Regions from separate parts of the Clostridium sp. CTA-5 genome, predicted to be linked through region 1. Evidence: predicted binding sites of a transcription regulator. Region 1 holds the regulator's gene; the other holds the start of a gene.

The links. The regulator CtsR, encoded in region 1, represses protease genes until heat stress. The targets are predictions, from matches to a motif close to AAGGTCAANNAAGGTCAAAT.
Region 2: clpB (ATP-dependent chaperone ClpB) is a predicted target of CtsR. The motif match lies at 5,560-5,579, and genes of this name have one in related genera.

What each region holds. Positions count from the first base shown of each region.
Region 1 covers NZ_BAAAAT010000019.1:8,369-19,168, forward strand. The annotation lists gene ACYUET_RS18535 (DUF1573 domain-containing protein) at 111-509, shown strand; gene disA (DNA integrity scanning diadenylate cyclase DisA) at 582-1,646, opposite strand; gene radA (DNA repair protein RadA) at 1,665-3,032, opposite strand; gene ACYUET_RS18550 (hypothetical protein) at 3,314-3,481, shown strand; gene ACYUET_RS18555 (glutaredoxin family protein) at 3,568-3,795, shown strand; gene trxB (thioredoxin-disulfide reductase) at 3,928-4,860, opposite strand; gene ACYUET_RS18565 (ATP-dependent Clp protease ATP-binding subunit) at 5,225-7,663, opposite strand; gene ACYUET_RS18570 (protein arginine kinase) at 7,687-8,709, opposite strand; gene ACYUET_RS18575 (UvrB/UvrC motif-containing protein) at 8,693-9,268, opposite strand; gene ACYUET_RS18580 (CtsR family transcriptional regulator) at 9,287-9,742, opposite strand; gene ACYUET_RS18585 (MBL fold metallo-hydrolase) at 9,939-10,583, shown strand; gene ACYUET_RS18590 (DUF362 domain-containing protein) at 10,687-10,800, opposite strand, start outside.
Region 2 covers NZ_BAAAAT010000003.1:274,856-285,655, forward strand. The annotation lists gene ACYUET_RS09265 (helix-turn-helix domain-containing protein) at 1-808, shown strand, start outside; gene ACYUET_RS09270 (transcriptional regulator) at 856-2,121, shown strand; gene ACYUET_RS09275 (AraC family transcriptional regulator) at 2,193-4,265, opposite strand; gene ACYUET_RS09280 (DNRLRE domain-containing protein) at 4,450-4,983, shown strand; gene clpB (ATP-dependent chaperone ClpB) at 5,834-8,440, shown strand; gene ACYUET_RS09290 (alpha/beta-type small acid-soluble spore protein) at 8,721-8,903, opposite strand; gene ACYUET_RS09295 (P1 family peptidase) at 9,055-10,026, opposite strand; gene ACYUET_RS09300 (ECF transporter S component) at 10,153-10,746, opposite strand.

The sequences.
Region 1 (10,800 bases):
TTGTATTATATACATGTATTCTAGTTCTTAATCCATTATTGACAAAATAGTCTGAAAATATTTATAATTACCTTACAGTAATATTAAATTATATCAAGGAGTTGAGGCGTATGAAGGATATAATATTTGACGATTTTCAGAATTCTGTAAATGATTCTTTGCTAAGACATAAAAGTATTTTAGATATACTTACAAAATATAGTGAATCTAGTGCTAGAGTAAACAGAGCTGTTGCAAAAGCTGTTACTAATTGTGGGTGTATGGAAATTAATGCTTCTAAACAGTCTTTACCCAATGAAGACGATTCCCTAGATAATCTGAGTAATTGTCTAAATACTCATATAACTGGAGAGCTTTGTGAAAGCTGCCGTGAAATTATAGAAAGAGAAATGGGAAACAATCTTTTCTACTTAACATCATTATGTAATGATTTAGATATAAATTTATATGATGTGTTAATTAAAGAATACAATAAGATAAATACTTTGGGTAAATTTACTTTTAGATAATAATTTTAATTAAAAAATCGGCTTATCTTATGATAATGCCGATTTTTTATATTTTATTAATATAAAATTCTATTATATCTCTTTATTTAAAAATATTTGTTCTTTTATTCTTTTTAATCCATTTTTAATAGCTTTTGCCCTAGCTTCACCTATTCCCTCTACATTATCAAGTTCATCTGTATCAGCCTCTATTACATTATTTAATTCTCTAAATTCTTTAATTAAATTATCTATTACATTTGATGGAATTCTTGGAACCTTGCTTAATATCCTGTATCCTTTAGGAGATATAAGTGTATCAATAAGTGGCACTCCTGCATAACCTAATACTCGCGCAATAGCATCTAAATCTAAAATTTCTAATGCAGTTAACTTTTGTATTTGTTCATATACTTCACTATATGTAGACTCATCTTTACAATAATCTCTAATTAATAATATTCCATCACGTTCTATATGTCTAATTAATTCACTAAGTTGCATAGAAATGAGTCTACCTTCATTACCCAGTTCTAAAATATACATATTAATTTCTTCAACAATTCTCATAACCATTTCTGTTCTTTGAATTGCTGAAACTACATCAAAAAGAGTAGTTAAATCTTGGAATTCCAGTAAATTTAAATTATTAATAACACGTTCTAATACAGCTACATATTTTTCTAAAGTTTGAATTGCTTGATTTGCTCTAGCTAAAATTACACTACTCTCTTTTAAAACATACTTTATATCGCCTTTATAAATAGTTATTATATTCCTTCTTTGAGATATAGCTATTACTATATTGTTAGTTTGTTTTGCAATTCTTTGTGCCGTTCTATGACGTGTTCCTGTTTCATACGTCATTATAGATGCATCTGGTATTAACTGTGCATTCGCACATACAATTCTTTTTAAATCTTCACTAATTACAATTGCACCATCCATCTTAGCCAATTCATATACATAAGAAGCACTATAATCTGAATTGATAGTAAATCCTCCATCTACTGTACTCATTACTTCTTTGCTATCTCCAATTACAATTAATCCACCTGTCTTAGCCCTTAGTATATTTTCAAGTCCTTCCCTTAGCTGAGTGCCTGGGCACATCATCTTTAATGTATCTTTTATTTTCATTCCCTTTTCTATTCTCATACACTCACCTATTCTTCTTTAAAATATCTTACTTATTACTTCTTTTAAATGTCCAACTCCTATTACATTTATACTATCCTTCTTTACCTTGTCTTTGTTTCTTTCTGGGATAATTACATTTTTAAATCCTAATTTCTCAGCTTCTTTAACTAGTCTTTCTGCTGATGCTATTGGTCTTATCTCTCCCGTTAAACCTACTTCACCAACAATAAGTGTTTTTTCTAATTTAAATTCTCTTGACTTAGCACTAGATAGTAGTGCTAATGCTAATCCTAAATCAGCTGCCGTTCCATCTATACTAAATCCTCCAACTACATTTACATAAACATCTTTATTATAAAAAGGTAATTTTAACTTTTTTTCTAAAACCGCTAAAATTAAACTTAATCTTTGATTATCAATGCCGACTGCAGTCCTCCTAGGCATTGGTGCATTAGTTTCCGTTACTAAAGCTTGAATTTCTACTAATATTGGTCTAGTTCCCTCTATAATACCGATTACTACTGAGCCTTCTTGATTAAAACTTGTATCTTCTAAAAATATTCTAGAAGGATCAAATACCTCTATTAACCCTTCTTGTTCCATTTCAAAAACTCCTATCTCACTGGTAGTTCCAAAACGATTTTTCATAGTTCTTAGAATTCTGTATTCTTCTGTTCTTTCACCTTCAAAGTATAATACAGTATCTACCATATGTTCTAGTACTCTTGGACCTGCTAATTCTCCTTGTTTTGTTACATGTGCAACTAAAAAAAATGGCACATTACTTTTTTTACAAATCCTCATAATAGTATTAGAACATTCTTTAACTTGAGAAACACTTCCTGGTGCTGATGAAATATTATCTTTAAATATAGTTTGAATTGAATCTATAATAACAAATTTAGGATCTAGCTGTTCAATATATACAGAAATAGCTTCTAAGTTAGTTTCGGATACTATAAATAAATCTGAACTATTTACTCCTAATCTATCTCCTCTAATTTTTATTTGTTCTTCTGATTCTTCTCCTGAAACATAAAGGACCTTTCCATATTTTAAAGAAATATTATTTGCAGTTTGTAACAGTAATGTTGATTTTCCTATCCCAGGATCTCCTGAAATTAATGTTAAAGATCCTTTAACTAATCCTCCCCCTAAAACTCTATTAAGTTCATTAATTCCAGTATCATAACGTTCTTTTTCTCCTGATTGTATTTCAGTAATAGTTTTAGGATAATTGTTTTGCACTATACTATTAACTTTTAATGCAGAAATTTCTTTATCATTATTTTTTACTTCTTCATTAAATGTATTCCAACTGCTACATGAAGGACACTTTCCTAGCCATTTAGGAGATTCATATCCACATTGTTGACAAATGTATACAGACTTTATTTTAGCCATATATTTTCCTTTCTTTATCATAAGATTCAAAATTACTATATTTATATATACTTAATAATTTTATAATAACATAAACTTTTATATTAATTATACCATTTAATAAAAATTATCAGCAAAAACAAGTACTTTATTTCCAAGTAAATATTATATTAAAATAGAAATTTATCCATATATAAAAAACTTATTTCATTGAATATAATCTACATATTAATTAATGTGTATTTGTATAAATATTTTATTTATTAGAAAAACTATTTATATAACTTTAAGGAGATGATTAAATGTTAAATAAAGATTATTGGAAAAATATTAATATCTCTGGTAAAAACATCTTAAGAGATAATCAACAAAATACCTTAAATAATAATTTTAATAATATTTATTCAAACAATGAATTCTCTAACATGATTCTAAATTCAAATCTCGAAAATGGTAATTTAATAAAATAAAACTTATAATAAATACTATTGAGATATAATTTATAAAGCGTTATAATAATTAAGTAATAATAATTATTATATAAGGAGGTTTTTTTATGATTAAAGTTTATACTACTGACTCTTGTCCTTGGTGTGTTAAAGTGAAGGATTATCTAAAATCTAAAAATATTGAATTTAAAGAATTTAATGTCCAAGATGATATGATTGCCAGAGAAGAAATGATAGATAAATCTAAACAAATGGGTGTTCCCGTTTTAGATATTGATAATCATATTATTATTGGTTTTGATAAAGTTGCTATTGATAAAGCTATTTCTAAATAAAATTCAACAATATTATAATCATAAATGTAGGCCTGAAAATAATAGTGATAATGTTATTTCCAGACCTATATTTATTAATATTATCTACATTCTAATATTATTCATTCTCAAACGTTCTAAAATAGATTGATATTATTTATTTTGCAATATATATCTTTCTGCATTTAAAAGTGCTATTGTTCCATCTGCTACAGCCGTTGTAATTTGTCTATATTTTTTTTCGCGTACATCTCCGATTGCATATACTCCTTTTATGTTTGTTTCCATATCTTCATTTGTAAGTATATAACCATAATTACTTAATTTTATAGAACTATCTAATCCTAATGTTTTAGGTTCCGTTCCAATATATCCAAATATAGCATCTAGATCTAACTCTGTAAATTCACTAGTATTAACATTTTTAAGTATCACCTTTTCTAAAAAATTTCCTCCTTTTAGTTCAATAAGATCCTGATTAAACTTAACTTCTATTTTAGGATGATTCATTACTTTTTCTATTAAAGCTTTTTCTCCATTAAAATAATTATGTCTTCTAATTATAATAACCTTTTTTGCAAATTTTGTTAAAAATATTGCTTCTTCTAATGCAGAATTTCCTCCACCGACAACTCCTATTTCTTTATTTTGATATATAGCTCCATCACATACAGCACAATAATGAACTCCTCTTCCTTCATATTTATCTGCCTGCTTAACAGGTAACTTTTTAGGTGATGCTCCTGTTGCAATTATTACTGCTTTAGGTTTATAGATATAATTTTCTGTTTCTATGATTTTTTCTTCATCTGATAATTTTATAGTTTTAATTAAATCAAATTCATCTATATTAACCTCTAAAGATTCTGCATGTTTTTTAAAGGATTTTGCTAACTCCTGACCAGCTATGTTTGGAAATCCGGGATAATTTTCTATACTATAACTATCATTTATCTGACCTCCTATAATTTTTTCTTCTAACAATATCATATTTAATCTGGCTCTGACCCCATAAATCGCTGCAGTAAGACCTGCTGGTCCCCCTCCGATTATAACTAAATCTAATTCTTTTATTTCCTTTTCCATATATATTCTCCTTGTTTAGTATTTTTTATTATTTAATAATAATTATTTATAGATAATATATCATATTAATGATTAAATATAAACTCAATCTTTAAAAACCACCTTAATATAAGGATATAATCTATAATTATTATCGCTAAAATTTATTTAATAAATACATATGAAATAAGCTTCTAAGTTAACTTTTCTATATAATAATTACTTTAAAATATAAACACATTTAAATTATAATTTTTAGTTTTTAAAAATATTTATTATAAAAAATGAAGATATAATATATTTTAAAATACATTTTTATAATATACTTTAAATAATAACTATATCTCCATTAATATTCTGTATAACTAATCTAAACTATTTACAGTTATTCTATTTTAGTAAAAACTAGATTATTATCGTATTCCTTTACTTTAAGTCTATCACCAATTTTTATATTTCCTAAAAGAATTTCTTCACTTAATTTATCTTCTACTTCTTTAGTAATTAATCTTCTTAATGGTCTTGCACCATAATTTAAATCTGTTCTCTTATTAAGTAAAAACTTTTTACTATCATTTCCAAAATCCAAATGTATATTCTTATTTTCAAGTCTCTTAGAAATAGATCTTAACATTAAATCCACAATAGATAATAAGTCTTCTTCTCTTAATTTATGGAATACTATAGTATCATCAATTCTATTTAAAAATTCTGGTTTAAAACTTTTCTTTAGTTCTTCAAGAACATTTTCCTTCATCTTTTCATATTCAGAATCTTCATCGAAACTTGCATTAAATCCCATTACTTTTTGTTTCTTTATTTGATGTGCCCCTACATTTGAAGTCATAATAACTATAGTATTTTTGAAATTTACAACCTTACCATGACCATCAGTAAGTCTTCCTTCATCCATAATTTGAAGTAATATATTAAATATATCCTGATGTGCCTTTTCTATTTCATCTAATAAAATAACTGAATAAGGTTTCCTTCTAACAGCTTCTGTTAATTGTCCACCCTCTTCATATCCTACATATCCTGGAGGTGCGCCTATAAGTCTAGCTACTGAATTGCTCTCCATATACTCTGACATATCAATCCTTATAATACTATTTTCATCACCAAACATAGCTTCAGCTAAAGCTTTTGAAAGTTCAGTTTTACCAACACCAGTAGGTCCTAAAAAGATAAACGTTCCTATAGGTCTATCTGGATCTTTAATTCCTACCCTAGCTCTTCTAACAGCCTTTGATATAGCTTTTACAGCTTCGTTTTGTCCTATAACTCTTTTGTGTAAAATTTCTTCAAGTTTAAGTAATTTTTCACTTTCTTTCTCTGTAAGTTTTTTAGCAGGAATTTTAGTCCAAGAAGATACCACTTCAGCTATATCATCCTCATCAACTATTAATTCATGTATTGAATTTTGATTACTCCATTCTTTTCTCATACTTTCTAATTGTTCTTTTAATTTATTCTCTGTATCTCTCATCTGTGCAGCTTTTTCAAAATCTTCAACTCTAATACATTCTTCTTTTTCTTTTATTATATTATTTATTTTATCTTCTATAGACTTTAAATCATTAGGTGGAACTAAATTTTTAATTCTTACCTTTGCTGCTGCCTCATCTATTAAATCAATAGCTTTATCAGGCATAAATCTATCTGCTACATATCTATCTGCTAAATCAACAGCCGATTCTAAAGCTGTATTTGTAATCTTAACTCTATGATGAGATTCATATTTGTCTCTTAAGCCTTTTAATATGCTTAATGTTTCATCCTTAGATGGCTCTCCAACATTTACTGGTTGAAATCTTCTCTCTAGAGCTGGGTCTTTTTCAATATGTTTTCTGTATTCATCTATTGTTGTTGCTCCTATACATTGAATTTCTCCTCTAGCTAATGCTGGTTTTAATATATTTGATGCATCAATAGCACCCTCTGCTGCACCTGCACCTATTATTGTATGAATTTCATCTATAAAAATTATTACACTTTTATCTTTTTCAATTTCACTCATTATCTTTTTTAATCTATCTTCAAATTCACCTCTATACTTAGCACCTGCAAGTATAGCTGTTAAGTCTAACGAAATTACTCTTTTATTTTTTAATATCTCTGGAATATTACCATCTATTATTCTTTGAGCTAATCCTTCTATTACAGCTGTTTTCCCTACCCCTGGTTCTCCTATCAAACAAGGATTATTTTTTATTCTTCTACACAATATTTCTAAAACACGTTGGTTTTCACTTTCTCTACCAATAACCGGATCTAAAATTCCTTCTTCTGCCAATTGTGTTAAGTCTCTTCCGTATTTATCTAGCATAGGTGTTTTGGTTCTTTTAGATTTTTCTTGTGAACCTTCATCCAAGTTATCATCATATTTTCCAGTTAAAAAAGATATTAGGTCATTCTTTAAGGTCTTAAATTCTAACTTTAAATTTTTTAAGATTGTATAGGCCATACCTTCTTCTTGCTTTATTAATGCTATTAATATATGTTCAGGACTGACATACTTATGGTGTAAATTCTTAGCCTCTATAAAACTTTCATCTAATAATCTTTTTGCTCTTGGTGTTAATAAAATATCTTCTTCCGGCATTTGTATTTCACCATATCCTAAATATCTTCTAATCATATCTCTTATAATATCTACACTAATACCATATTCTCCTAATAATTTAGCCTGATATCCATCTTCTTTTAATAAACCTAATAATATATGTTCTGTTCCAACATATCCATGTTTAAAATCTTGAGATTCACTTTGAGCTTCTAGTATCACAGATTGGGCTCTTTGAGTAAACCTATTATACTCCATTTTAAATCCCTCCTTTAAATTCCCTAAATTACTGATAATATATTTCTTACAATTTTAGCTCTTTCATAATTAAGTTCAGTACCTGAAAGTTTTTTACCTAAATAATTTTGAAGTGAAGAATCCCTTGTAAATACTAATAATTTATTCAATTTACTACTTTCAATATCTATTAATGAAAGTTCAGCTCCCATTCTTACGCTAGATAATAACTCTGTAGCTTCTTGTTCACCTAAAAGAACTGCTGATTTTAATACTCCACATGCTCTATAAATTTTATCTTCTACTTCATATTTACATTTAGATAATAAGACTTCTCTAAATTTTTTTTCTTCACCTATTACACTCAGAACTGCACCTTTTAAATTTTCAATTATTTCTTCTTCGCTAAGTCCTAATGTAACTTGATTAGAAATTTTATAAATATTCCCATAAGTTTTTTTATTGTCTTCAAAAACACATTTTATAGCCATCCCAATTTGGGTTAATCCCTTCTCAAAGTTTGCTATTTCATTATTAAAGGCCAATGCTGGTAAATGTACATTTACTGATACTTTCATTCCTGTGCCTAAATTAGTTGGACGTGTTGTTAAATATCCTAAACTTTCATCAAAAGCATAATGTACATTTCTCTCTATTTTATCATCAATTTTTGTAAGCATATTAAAGGATTCTTGTAAATCTAAACCAGAACCTACACATTGTAATTTTATATGGTCCTCTTCATTTATCATAATGCTAAGAGTTTCATCTTTATTTAAAATGAATGCTGTTTTATCACTATTTTTAATTAATTCTTTAGTTATTAATTGTTTATCCAAATAACTCTTTATTAAATCCTTATCTTCATTCCACATTTCATAAAGATTAGGTTCTTCATCAACTATTTCATTTTTTAATATATTATAAATTAATCCTATGTTTTTTCTTGCCTCTACTGGTGTTAATCTATTAGAAAAAGGTACTTCTTTTAAATTTCTAGATAAACATATCGAATTACTTATAACTATATTATCGTTATTACATTCGCCATTAATCCAGTTTTTCATTGTCCTTTTCCTCCTTTACAGTAAAGATTTTATCATTTATATCCTCTTTAAATATAAATGTTTCCATTTCTCTTATATCATCTCTTATAACTGCAGCTTTTTCATATTCTTCTAATTTAATAGCCTTTTGTAAATCTTGTTTTAATCTTATAATCTTTCTTTTTTTAATTAAATTTTCACCATCAAATTTGGGTATCTTACCTACATGTTTCACACTTCCATATATCCTCTTTACAATAGGTTTTATATATTCTGAAAATACATTATAACATTCACTACAACCTAATTTTCCTTGTTTTTCAAATTCTGAATATTTCATCTTACATTTTGGACAAATAAGTTCTTTAGGCTTTGTTTTATTTACTCCTATATTATTTAAAAGCCCAGTTAATATATTTTCAAACTGTAATCCACTTATTTCATTTATAGAATTTATAAATGGAATATCAGATATATTCTTTGCACAATTCTCACATAGCCAAATTTCATTTTTTTCACCATTTACTACTTTAACTAAATTAATTCTTGCTTCATTTTTTTTACATTTTTCACATAACATATAAATCCCCCACTTTTTTTAAGATAAGCTAACCATAATCATAGCCTTAAGAATTTCTGCTCTTACTTTATTTCTATTCTCTGTTAAAATTAAAGTTCTATCATTTATAGCTATCTTCATTAATTGACATTCTCTATCTGTAATTATATTCGATTCATATAAATTTTCTATTATATCTACAGCATTATGATATGTTATTGAATTTCCTATACTTTGATTTATTATTGTTTCTCTTTCATTAGAACATTCTTGATTTAATTGTTTTATAGCTATGTGTCCACCACCACCACGTTTACTTTCAATCAAATATCCTTTATTATAAGTAAATCTTGTTGTTAAAACATAATTTATTTGTGATGGAGCACATCTAAATTGATCCGCTAATTCATTTCTTTGTATTAAAATTATATTATTATTACTATCATTAAACATTTCTTTTATAAATTCTTCTATTATATCTGAAAGTTTTGCCATAACTTCACCTACCTAAACATCAGTTTATTTTTTTGTTTTTGACTTACTTTGACCTTATATAATTATACTATTTTATATTATTATTTTAAATAGTATAATTCATTCTATTCTTAAACTGAATATTTTTTAATTTAATTGTTAAAAATATTATTTGAATTATTATATGTTATTTAAATTAAGAAGGGAACTATTTTTTATGAAACTAACTTGGTATGGACACTCTTGTTTCTTGATAACTACATCAAGTGGAAAAAGAATATTAATAGACCCATTTAATAAATCTATAGGTTATAATAATAATTTTCCTGAATCTGATATTGTAACATTAACTCATAATCATTTTGATCACTCTTTTTTAGATAATATTAACGATAATGCAGAAATTATTAATGAAACAGGAGTATTTAAATTTGATTTTATTGAAATTGAGGGTATAAAATCGTTTCATGATAAATGTAATGGACTAAAAAGAGGTCCCAATATAATATATATTTTTACATTGGAAAATTTGAAGATTTGTCATTTAGGTGATTTAGGAGATATTCCCTCAAAATTAATTTTAGAAAAATTAGATAATATAGATATTTTGCTTATTCCTGTTGGTGGACATATTACCTTGAATGGAAAAGAAGCAGCTGAAATGAGTAAAATTATTTCACCTAAATATATAATCCCTATTCATTATAAGACTTTTCGTTCTTCACTTTATTTAGATGATGCAAAACATTTTTTAATATCTATGAAAAATATAGATAAAATAAAATCGAATATATTAGATATTAGTAGTTTAAAGTTTAATTCTAAAAATAAAGTATTATTCTTATCTCCACCTTTAGATTAAAGTTTATTATTTTATCCTAAATTTTAACTAATATAAAAAATAAATTTTTATATTAAAAAGCATGTCCAAATAAAAAAGATCGTCATAAGACGATCTTTTTCTACTATTCTTGAACTGGAGCACCAACTGGACAAACATTAGCACAGTTTCCACAATCAATACAAGTATCTGCATCGATAACGTAGTATGCATCTCCTTGGCTTATAGCATTAACTGG
Region 2 (10,800 bases), on a different contig from region 1:
CACAATAGATTTAAAAGCTTATCATTCGGCTAGCAGTTATTTAAAACAAGCTGAAAAAGTGTATTTAGATAATAATATTGCAGATGACTTTTTACTAGGAGAAATATATTATAATATGGCTAGAACATATTTTAATATAGAGGACTTTGATAACGCTTTAAAGTACTCATATCTTTCTAAAAGTAGTCTTGAAAAAACATACAGCAATAAAAGTTATGCTAAAACTTTACTTATGTTGGCAGAAGAATTTAATAAAAAAGGTGATTTAGTTAAGGCTACTCAATATTCTAAAAAATCTTTAGAGGTTTATAGAAAAATAGAATATAATAAGGATTTGTCTAATATAGAACATAACTTAGGAAAATTATTTTATGAATTAGATGACCTAGATGAATCATTTATACATTATGAAACATCTAAAAAAATAAGTAATCAAAATGAGATAGACAATGAACTAGATATACTTATAGATATGTGTAAATCTCATTTAAAACTTAAGAATATAGAAGAATGCAAAGTTATAGTAAAAAAATTAAATAATCTTATACATTCAAATGATAATAATAGAATGATAGAATGTAAAATCATGGAATATACAATTCTAAATATTTTAGAAAAACATTTAGAAGCAGAGGAAACATTAATAGAAGCATATAATATAGCTAAGGATAGCGGAGATTTATTAAAAGCAGGCGAACTAGCTATGAAGATAGGTAAACATTTTATGGACAAGAAGGAAGAAGAAGAAGCCAAAAATTATTTGGAACAAGGAATTGTGTTTTTTGAAAAATTAGGGCTGATTAAATAGTATCTTATAAAAATAGAGAAATTAATAAATGTAAATGGGTGATGTGAGTGGAAATATTATCTACAGGTGAAAAAATAAAAAGAGCCAGGATATTTAAAGGTATTACATTAAAAGATTTATGCGGAAATAAAATATCAATTTCAAAAATGAGTTGTATAGAGAATGGTAAAGTCAAAGCAGACAAAGATTTATTAACATATATAGCAGATAAAATAGGTATTGATTTAAATTATTTGACTGAAGATGTATATGAACAAATATACAATAATTTAGAGATGATAAAAAAGACAATATCTTCGGATGCTGAATGTGAAAACAAATTAAAATATAATTTAGAATATTGTATTAAATATGAATATTATGATTTGGCATTTGAATTAATGCATATATTATTTTCTTATTATATTGAACAAGGAAAGATAGAAAATATTCAATTAATAGTATCACAATATTATGATTTATATCAACGTAATAATACAATAGAAAATACACTTATATACTTTAAGGATATGGCTAGGTATTTTTATGAAAATAAAGAGTATATGGAATCAATAACATATTATAATAAATTACGAGAAATATTAACCCAAGAGAAAAAAGCATTAGATAAAGAAGAATATTGTTTAATAGCTTATAATGAAGCGGTATGTTATCAAAAGTTAAATAAAGTAGAAGAAGCATATGAACTTTTATCAAACATAATAAAAGATGTAGATAGTATTAAGAATGATGCAAGTAAAGGAAAAGTTTTTCATTCTTATTCAACTCTATGTATTAAATTAAAAAAAGATTTTGCAGATCAGTATAAGAAGAAAGCTTTTGAATATCAACAGCATAATCCTATAGTTTTAGCATTATCTAAAGGGGATTACGGAAAATATTATTTTGAAGTAAATGACAGAGAGAAAGCTATTAATGAAATAAATGAAGGAATAAAGATATTTCCAAACTATAATAGTGAAAAATATGTTGAATTCCTTAACTCATGCACTAAGATTTTAATAAAAAATTCTGAATTCGAAATTGCTTCTGAAATAGCAGATGAATCTTTAAACATTGCAATTTCAACTGATAATATAATACTATTAAAAAAATCGTATTACTTAAAAGGAACTATTCTTCAAAGGCTTGGAGATTATTCACAAGCGGAAAAATACATGAACATATCATTAGATGCTTTATTTAAATCAGGAACACGAGAAGAACGTAAAGAAAGATATATAGATATGGGGAATATGTATTATAAATTAGGCTCAATATCAGATTCGTTAAAATATTTTAATTTGGCTTTTGTTGCAAATAAAAAAATATAGAGCTATTATTTCTAAATGTAGCAGAAATATAAATCTGTCTCAAAAATTTAATTTGAGACAGATTTTTTTGTTTATAGAACCTCATTAATCAGTATTAATATAGCACCATATCCTTTAAGTCTAGTAACTATGTTTAATATAGAACTATTTTTACTATATTTAAACTCTATTTTAGGAAAAGAAGCTTTATATAGAATTTCCTTTTCTTCTTTATTTAATCTATTAGGTTTTCCCATAGCTATCCAATAATTAAATGAAGAACCGATTTTTTCATTTATTTCATAAGTTGTAGCTCTTGTAGCGGAATTTATATCAGAAATATTTAGTGAAAATTTTTTTTGAACAGGCTTTTTTAATCCACGTTTAATTGATATATCATCGATGTCAATTAAATCCATAATATAATCATCATATGAATATAGAAGTATACTATAAGAATTATTTTTTTTAGTTACAATATATCCATTTTCCTTTGCGACAATATCACCACTCATTTTACTTAGTAAATAATATGCATAATAAGAAGGTTTTTTAATTCCCATATCATTAACAAGACCTGATGCACCAATAAAAACTTCATTAGTTAAAAAGACTTGTTTTCCTAATACATCAAAAGCATTTAAAAAATCTAATTCATCTTTATTCCATATATAATTATGAATTATATATGGAAGCATATACGCTGTATCATAAATTTTATTTAGTATTTTTTTTGAAGTAAAACTTTTTTCGATAATATGGAAATTGTATTTTTCTTTTAGAATTTTAGATAAATATAATTTGGTGCTTTTATTTATTTTAGAAGAAAACTGAAATTGTAAGTCTTTTAAATCTACTATATCAGATGAAGAAAAATATTCATAAAAACTTTTTAAAATATTTTCAAAATCAGAAGATGAAAATATTTTAAAATCATCAATAACAATTAAGGGTTTTAAATCTATATAGTTCAAAAATTCTAAAACAGAATTTATTTTATTCCAATTAAAAAAACTATTTTCAGGGAAAATTCCCATATCAGGATGAAAAAAATTTTCTAATCGTCCATAATTAAAATGGATTTCTTCTTGAATTTCTTCTAGAATATCTTTATTATCTTCTATTAATAAATCAAATGCCTCTCCTAAGCCTATAGTTTCTCTAAAATTTTCATTAAATTCTCCCAGTGAATCATTCATGTTTATATGAATTTTCCAAAGCTTATTTTCATAGTTAAATCTTTCATAATCTTCTAAATACCTTATAACTAAGTTAAGACTTTCTTTTACTGGATAGTAATCTACATCTTTAAGTTTTTCAAGAGTTTTCTCATCAACTTTATATTTTTTTCTATATTGAAATGGTGTGCAATTATAATAGAATTTAAAATTTTTATTATAATAGCGTATATGAGAAAAACCTATTTCATCTGATATTTCTGATATACTCATATCAGTATCTAAAAGTAACTTTAGTGATTCTTCAACTCTAGTTAAGTTAATTAAATTAGTGAAGGTATACCCTGTAGCAGATTTTATTTCATGAGATAAATAATGAGGACTTAAAAATTCTTTTTTAGCGATTTCTTGGAGTGTTATATTATTATTGTAGTTATTATATATATATTTAGATATTCTGTGATATCTCTCAAGTTGTTCACTATTTTCTTTAAGATCTTCTTTTTCATAAATCAAATAATGGAAATGATTTAGTAAATGATAAAGAAGATTAATTAAATTAGATTCTATTTCTTTGTTGAAATCCTCTTGTTTTTGAATAAACTCACATAAAATTCTAGATAAGAGTTTTCTAAGTTCTTCATATTCTTCACCTTCTTGTGCGCTATCATCAGAAGAGTTTGTATAAAAGAACATATTTTTAATATCTTTATAATATTTTTCAAAAAATGTAGAATCTATTTGAAATATTAAAACTTTATTATTTTCATCATTGCTATAAATACTATGAGTTTCTTCAACATTTATTATTTCTAATTCATTTTCGGTTAATTGGAAATTGTCAGTATCAATAGTAATATTTAAATGTCCTTTTAAAACATAAATAATTTCAATACTATTGTGCCAGTGGAGAGGATATTCTTTTATTGATACATAAGAAATAAGTATAGGTAGATTCTTTTCGTAAGAAATATATTCTCTTCTCATTTTTGTTCACCTTTCACTAATATATAGTATGAATAAATTATAACAATTTATTTATATTATATAAACTTATTTAGAATTATGATTTAATAAGAAAAAATTAACGATAATTATAACAATGTGAATTAAATAAAAAATATATTCATAGATATAGATTAAGAAATGATAAAATTAAAGGAGCGATTGCATGAAAATGATTTCAGTTTATCCTTCATCTATATCTGTTATTAGTAAAAAATTTAATAAAGAAAATTTTTATGAAAATAAGTATTTACCCATTGGGAATACGAAAGGGGCTGATGGTAATGTTTTTAGAACACTAATGAGTTTTGATATACGAGAAAATATACCATATAATGCTAAAATAAAGAGTGCTAAATTAAATTTATATGTAGAAAAGAATATATATACTCATTGCACATTAAATAGCAATGAAGTATATATAAACTATAATACAGAGGAATATAATCCTTTAGGAGTAAATTGGGATAATGCACCTAATTTTATATACTTAGGGCAGAAGGCAAGTATAAAGGGAAATAAAACTGAATATTTTATAACTATAGATCTTATGGATGAATCAAATAAATGGACAGATTATTATAAAGACAATTATGGAATAACATTAGCAGGAATAGAAAATATGAATAACTCTATAAGCATATTCTCGTATAATCATAATAGAAGAAAACCATATATAACGTTAGAAATTGAAGACTAAATAAAATCTTTGGGGTAATTAGTTTAAAATTTTATAAAAGTCATGTGAAAACTTTTTTAGTTTTAGCATGACTTTTTATATTTGTTTTTGGTTAGATTTTAAGTGAATGTTGATACTGTAGTATAAACAAAGTTCTTAGTCTCAGTGAAACTTGCTTTCAACTGAGGGTTAGAAATTGTTATCCAGGAGCGTGTAGCTGTTATGAAGTTACAGATGCTAGCTATCGGATAACGCTCATGGACAGAAGTGTAATAGGAAACTTGACTCATATACATTCATCCAGTAAGTTCTAGAAACAAAATATAAAATTGCACTCTGTGAAAGTTCTAAGAACCAAATATAAAATTTGGATTCTCACTTAAGAGTTCTAAAAAGCAAATTCCAATGCCAGTTCGTTCTTATACCACAATATCAATACTGTTTTAAAGCATAGCCTTGTATATATTGCAATTTAGATTCTACATTTATTTAAATCATCTTGTTAAAGATAATTCCAAACTAAATTCTAATACTAATTTACCTTTATATTAAAATATCAAAATTTATTTAGAAGATAAAGATAAATATGCAAATAAACTTTGACTTTCTTTGACCTTTGTATTAATATATATTTATACAGAAAAAATATATATGTTCTAATTAAGTTATTACATTTATAATCTTTTATATAATTTTTATAGAAAATTATACATTTAATTAACAATAGCTATTTAGAATCATATATATCATAAATTTTCTATATAAGTTCCTCACTAGAGTGGTGAGTCATATCATTTATAAATATTCTAAGATTTATATTAATGAACAAAGTTTATTGGAACTTATATATATTTTTTTAGGAGGTAGAAGAATGAATATCGATAAAATGACTTTAAGAGTACAACAAGCTTTAAATGATGCAAATGTTACAGCCGTTAAATATAATCATCAACAAATAGATATAATTCATCTTTTTTCTGCCCTTGTAGAACAGGATGATGGATTGGTACCTAATATTTTAATTAAAATGGGTATTGCGATTAAGAGTTTAAAGGAAAGTTTGAATAGAACTCTTGATTCTATGCCAAAAGTATTAGGTGATGGTGCCTCAAATTCTGGAGTTTATATCACAAGAAGAGTAGATGAAGTACTAATTAGAGCGGAAGAAATTTCAAAAAAATTTGAAGATTCATATATAAGTGTTGAACATTTGATGCTTGCAATAATGGAGATTGATAATAATGGTGATGTTTCAAAAATATTAAATAAATTTAATATTACAAAGGATGGTTTTTTAAAAATTTTATCTGAAGTTAGAGGAAGTCAGAGAGTTGATTCTCAAGATCCAGAAGGAACATATGACGCTTTAGCTAAATATGGAACTAATTTAGTTGATCTTGCGAAAAAACATAAATTAGATCCTGTTATCGGAAGAGATGAAGAAATAAGAAGGACTATAAGAATACTTTCTAGAAGAACAAAAAACAATCCTGTACTTATAGGAGAACCAGGTGTTGGCAAGACAGCTATAGTTGAAGGATTAGCAGAAAGAATTGTTAGAGGAGATGTTCCAGAAGGACTAAAAGACAAAATTATATTTTCACTTGACATGGGGTCACTTATAGCAGGTGCTAAATATAGAGGAGAGTTTGAAGAGAGATTAAAGGCTGTTTTAAAAGAAGTTCAAAATAGCGAAGGTAAAATAATTTTATTTATAGATGAAATACACACTATAGTAGGTGCAGGAAAAACAGATGGTGCTATGGATGCAGGAAATTTAATAAAACCTTTATTAGCAAGAGGAGAACTTCATTGTATAGGTGCAACAACTTTTGATGAATATAGACAATATATCGAAAAAGATAAGGCTTTAGAAAGAAGATTTCAACCTGTAATCATAGAGGAACCAAGTGTAGAAGATACTATTTCTATATTAAGAGGATTAAAAGAAAGATTTGAAATACATCATGGAATCAGAATTCATGATTCAGCAATAGTTGCAGCAGCCAAACTTTCTAATAGATATATTCAAGATAGATATTTACCAGATAAAGCAATTGACTTAATTGATGAAGCTGGAGCAATGATAAGATCTGAAATTGATTCTTTACCAACAGAATTAGATATTATAAGAAGAACTATTTTTAAACTTGAAATTGAAAAAGAAGCTTTATCAAAAGAAAAAGATGATGGATCAAAAAATAGATTATTAGATTTAGAAAAAGAACTTGCTGAATTAAAAGAAAAAAATGATGAGATGACTGCTAAATATGAAAAAGAAAAAGAACATATTGTGGTTATTAAAAATACTAAAAAAGAATTAGATGAAGCAAGAGGAGAGTTAGAAGTAGCTCAAAGAAATTATGAATATAATAAAGTTGCTGAAATTCAATATAGTAAAATTCCTGCTTTAGAGGAAAAACTTAAGAGTATGGAAAGTGAAGTAAAAGAAAACTATGAAGGAGCTCTTTTAAAAGAAGAGGTTACAGAAGAAGAAGTATCACAAATTCTTTCTAAATGGACAGGAATACCTGTAAGTAATATTCTTGAAGGGGAAAGAGAAAAACTTTTAAGATTAGAAGATGATATGAAAGAAAGAGTTATAGGTCAAGATGAGGCGATTGAATCAGTTACAAATGCAATTCTTAGAGCAAGAGCAGGACTTAAGGATATTAATAGACCAATAGGATCATTTATATTTTTAGGACCAACAGGAGTAGGTAAAACAGAACTTGCAAAGACTTTAGCGAGAAATTTATTTGATTCTGAAGAAAATATTATTCGTATTGATATGTCGGAATATATGGAAAAGCATTCTGTATCTAGATTAGTTGGAGCACCTCCGGGATATGTAGGATATGATGAAGGAGGACAATTAACAGAAGCTGTTAGAAGAAATCCTTACAATGTAATACTTTTTGATGAGATTGAAAAAGCTCATGAAGATGTATTTAATATATTTCTTCAAATATTAGATGATGGTAGATTAACTGATAATAAAGGAAAAACTGTAGATTTTAAAAATACTATAATTATTATGACATCAAATATAGGAAGTAATTATCTGTTAGAGAATAAAAGTGAAAATTATATTGAATCAAATATAAAAGAAAGTGTTATTAATGAATTAAAATTAAGATTTAAACCAGAATTTTTGAATAGAGTTGATGATATAATTATGTTCAAACCATTAACAGAAAATGGTATTAAAAAGATTATTGATATATTTTTACAAGAGGTAAAAAATAGATTAAAAGATAGGAATATAGAATTAGATGTAACAGATGAAGCTAAAGTAATAATGTCAACAGAAGGATATGATCCTATATATGGAGCAAGACCTTTAAAGAGATATATACAAAATACTCTAGAAAATAATCTTGCAAGAATGATAATTAGAGGAGATTTAATTTATGGATCTAAGGTCAGAGTAGAAGGAAATGATGAGAAAATAATATTAAATCCTATAAATAATTAAATATTATTTATTAATGTAAAGACTATCTTAAAAATATTTAGGTATTTTGAGTAGTTTTTACTATAAATAATTTCTTGTATTGATTAATTAGAATAAAAGAAAGAGATAGGATACTTAATATTTCATAAATATCCTTGATGTCCCTTATTTTAAATAAGAATTTATTATTATCTGAAAAATTTTCAGTTTTTATAATTCTATGTGTAAAACAAGAAATGATCAATTAATTCATTAATATTATAGTATACCTATCTCTCCCTTTGGTACATCAGTCAGAATACTATTTTATGCCAGATTCGTATTGTTGTACCATTCTTTTTACCATTTCTCCACCAACGCTTCCACATTGTTTAGAAGAAAGGTTACCATTGTAATCAGTGAATGGAACACCCATTTCGCTTGCTACTTCATTTTTGAATTTTGCTAACCCGTTTTTTGCTTCTGGTACTAATGAATTTGCCATAATATATTCCTCCTTTATTTAATAATTTTTATTTGCTAAGCATTTCTGCTTTGCATTATTATTGTGTGCAATAGTGAAATTTATAATCTATGTAATGTGAGGAATATAAGTAAAAAAAGAATAGATAAGGAAATTTATTCTTTTTATGTTTTTATAAATTTTTTATCTCTGAATAACTAGGAACTCCAAATAAAGATTTGGCAGATTTAACCCCTCGTAGTATAGCTTTTTCCATAACATTTGCTGCAATCATTCCAACTGTAGTAACATCAGATTTAACTTTATTAGTACACATTGTAAATATAGTATCGCCATCGAACATTGTATGAGCAGGACGCATAGTTCTAGCATAACCATTATGAGCCATAGAAGCTACCTTATTTGCTTCAGCTTTTGTAAAATCAGCATTAGTTACGATAATTCCTATAGTAGTATTGCCTTTAAATGGATTTTTAGGATTATTTAAATTAGATAGAATAATATTTTCAGTATTAAAAAAAGTATTATTTTCTCTATCATAAGCTCCAGAAATTATATTTAAATTTTCTGGATTAATTACATCACCTAAACAATTTACAGCAACAATAGCACCTACTACAAGATCGCCTATTTTTACAGCATATGTTCCAAGTCCGCCTTTCATCGCAGTATGAGGCCCTAAAAATTTACCTACTGTAGCACCAAATCCAGCACCTATGTTTCCATTAATATCATCATTATAAATTTCAGAATTTTTACATGCATCAATTCCCATTTTTTTATCTGGTCTTATTTTAGGATCACCAAAAGATAAATCAAAAAGTACTGCCTGACAAACTATTGGTACTTTTGCTACAGTTACGTCGAATCCTATATTTTTATTTTCTAAATATTCCATGACTCCACTTGAAGCATCTAAGCCAAAAGCACTTCCACCAGATAATACTATAGCATGAATTTTATCTACCATTTCCATTGGGTTTAATAAATCAGTTTCTCTAGTCCCAGGAGAACCACCACGCACATCAACACCAGCAGTCGCTCCAGATTCACAGATTACAACTGAACATCCAGTTCCACCTATTTTGTTTTCTGCATGACCAAGTTTAATTCCATATATATCACAAAATTTAATCTCATTCATAATTAATACTCCTTTCTTTTTTAAAAATATATAAAATGACCAATGATAGTAAAATTATATATGTATTTTACATCATTGGTCATTAATATATCATAATAAAATTTATTTTTATAAATTTTATGTTTATTACATTTTTTTAATTTTTATAAGTGTTAATACTACAGGAATTGAAATTGCAGCACTTACTATTGCTTCAATAGAACCATTAGTTACAATTACACCACCTATTCCTATTTTAGCAGCAGTTGTGCTAATACCTAAAGCTTGGGCATATTTTTGTAAATAAATAATATATGTTAATCCCATAACCCCGATTGTATTAGTTAGTGTACCTAATATTGCTGAGATACCTATACTTAAACTTTGCTTTTTAAAATACTTTTTACAAAATACATATACATAGTATGATACAACACCAATTAGAATTCTAGGTAATAATGCAATTATAGGATTCCAAAATATAAATGATGTTGGTAATGGGGTAGTAAATGCTTGATACATTGAAAATAATCCAAATACAGAGCCAACTAAAGCACCAACGACAGGACCTTCAATAATTGCTCCTATTATAACTGGAAGATGCATTATAGTTGCTTTAACAGGTGGTATTGGAATAAAGCCTAATCCTGTTAATCCTAAAAAAATTGAAATAGCAGACAACATTCCTACCATTGCCATTTGTCTAGTTGAGAATTTTGATTTTACAGTAATTTTTTCCATTAATTTGCCTCCGTTCTTATTCCTCTTAGGGATATAATTCAGAAAAATGTACAT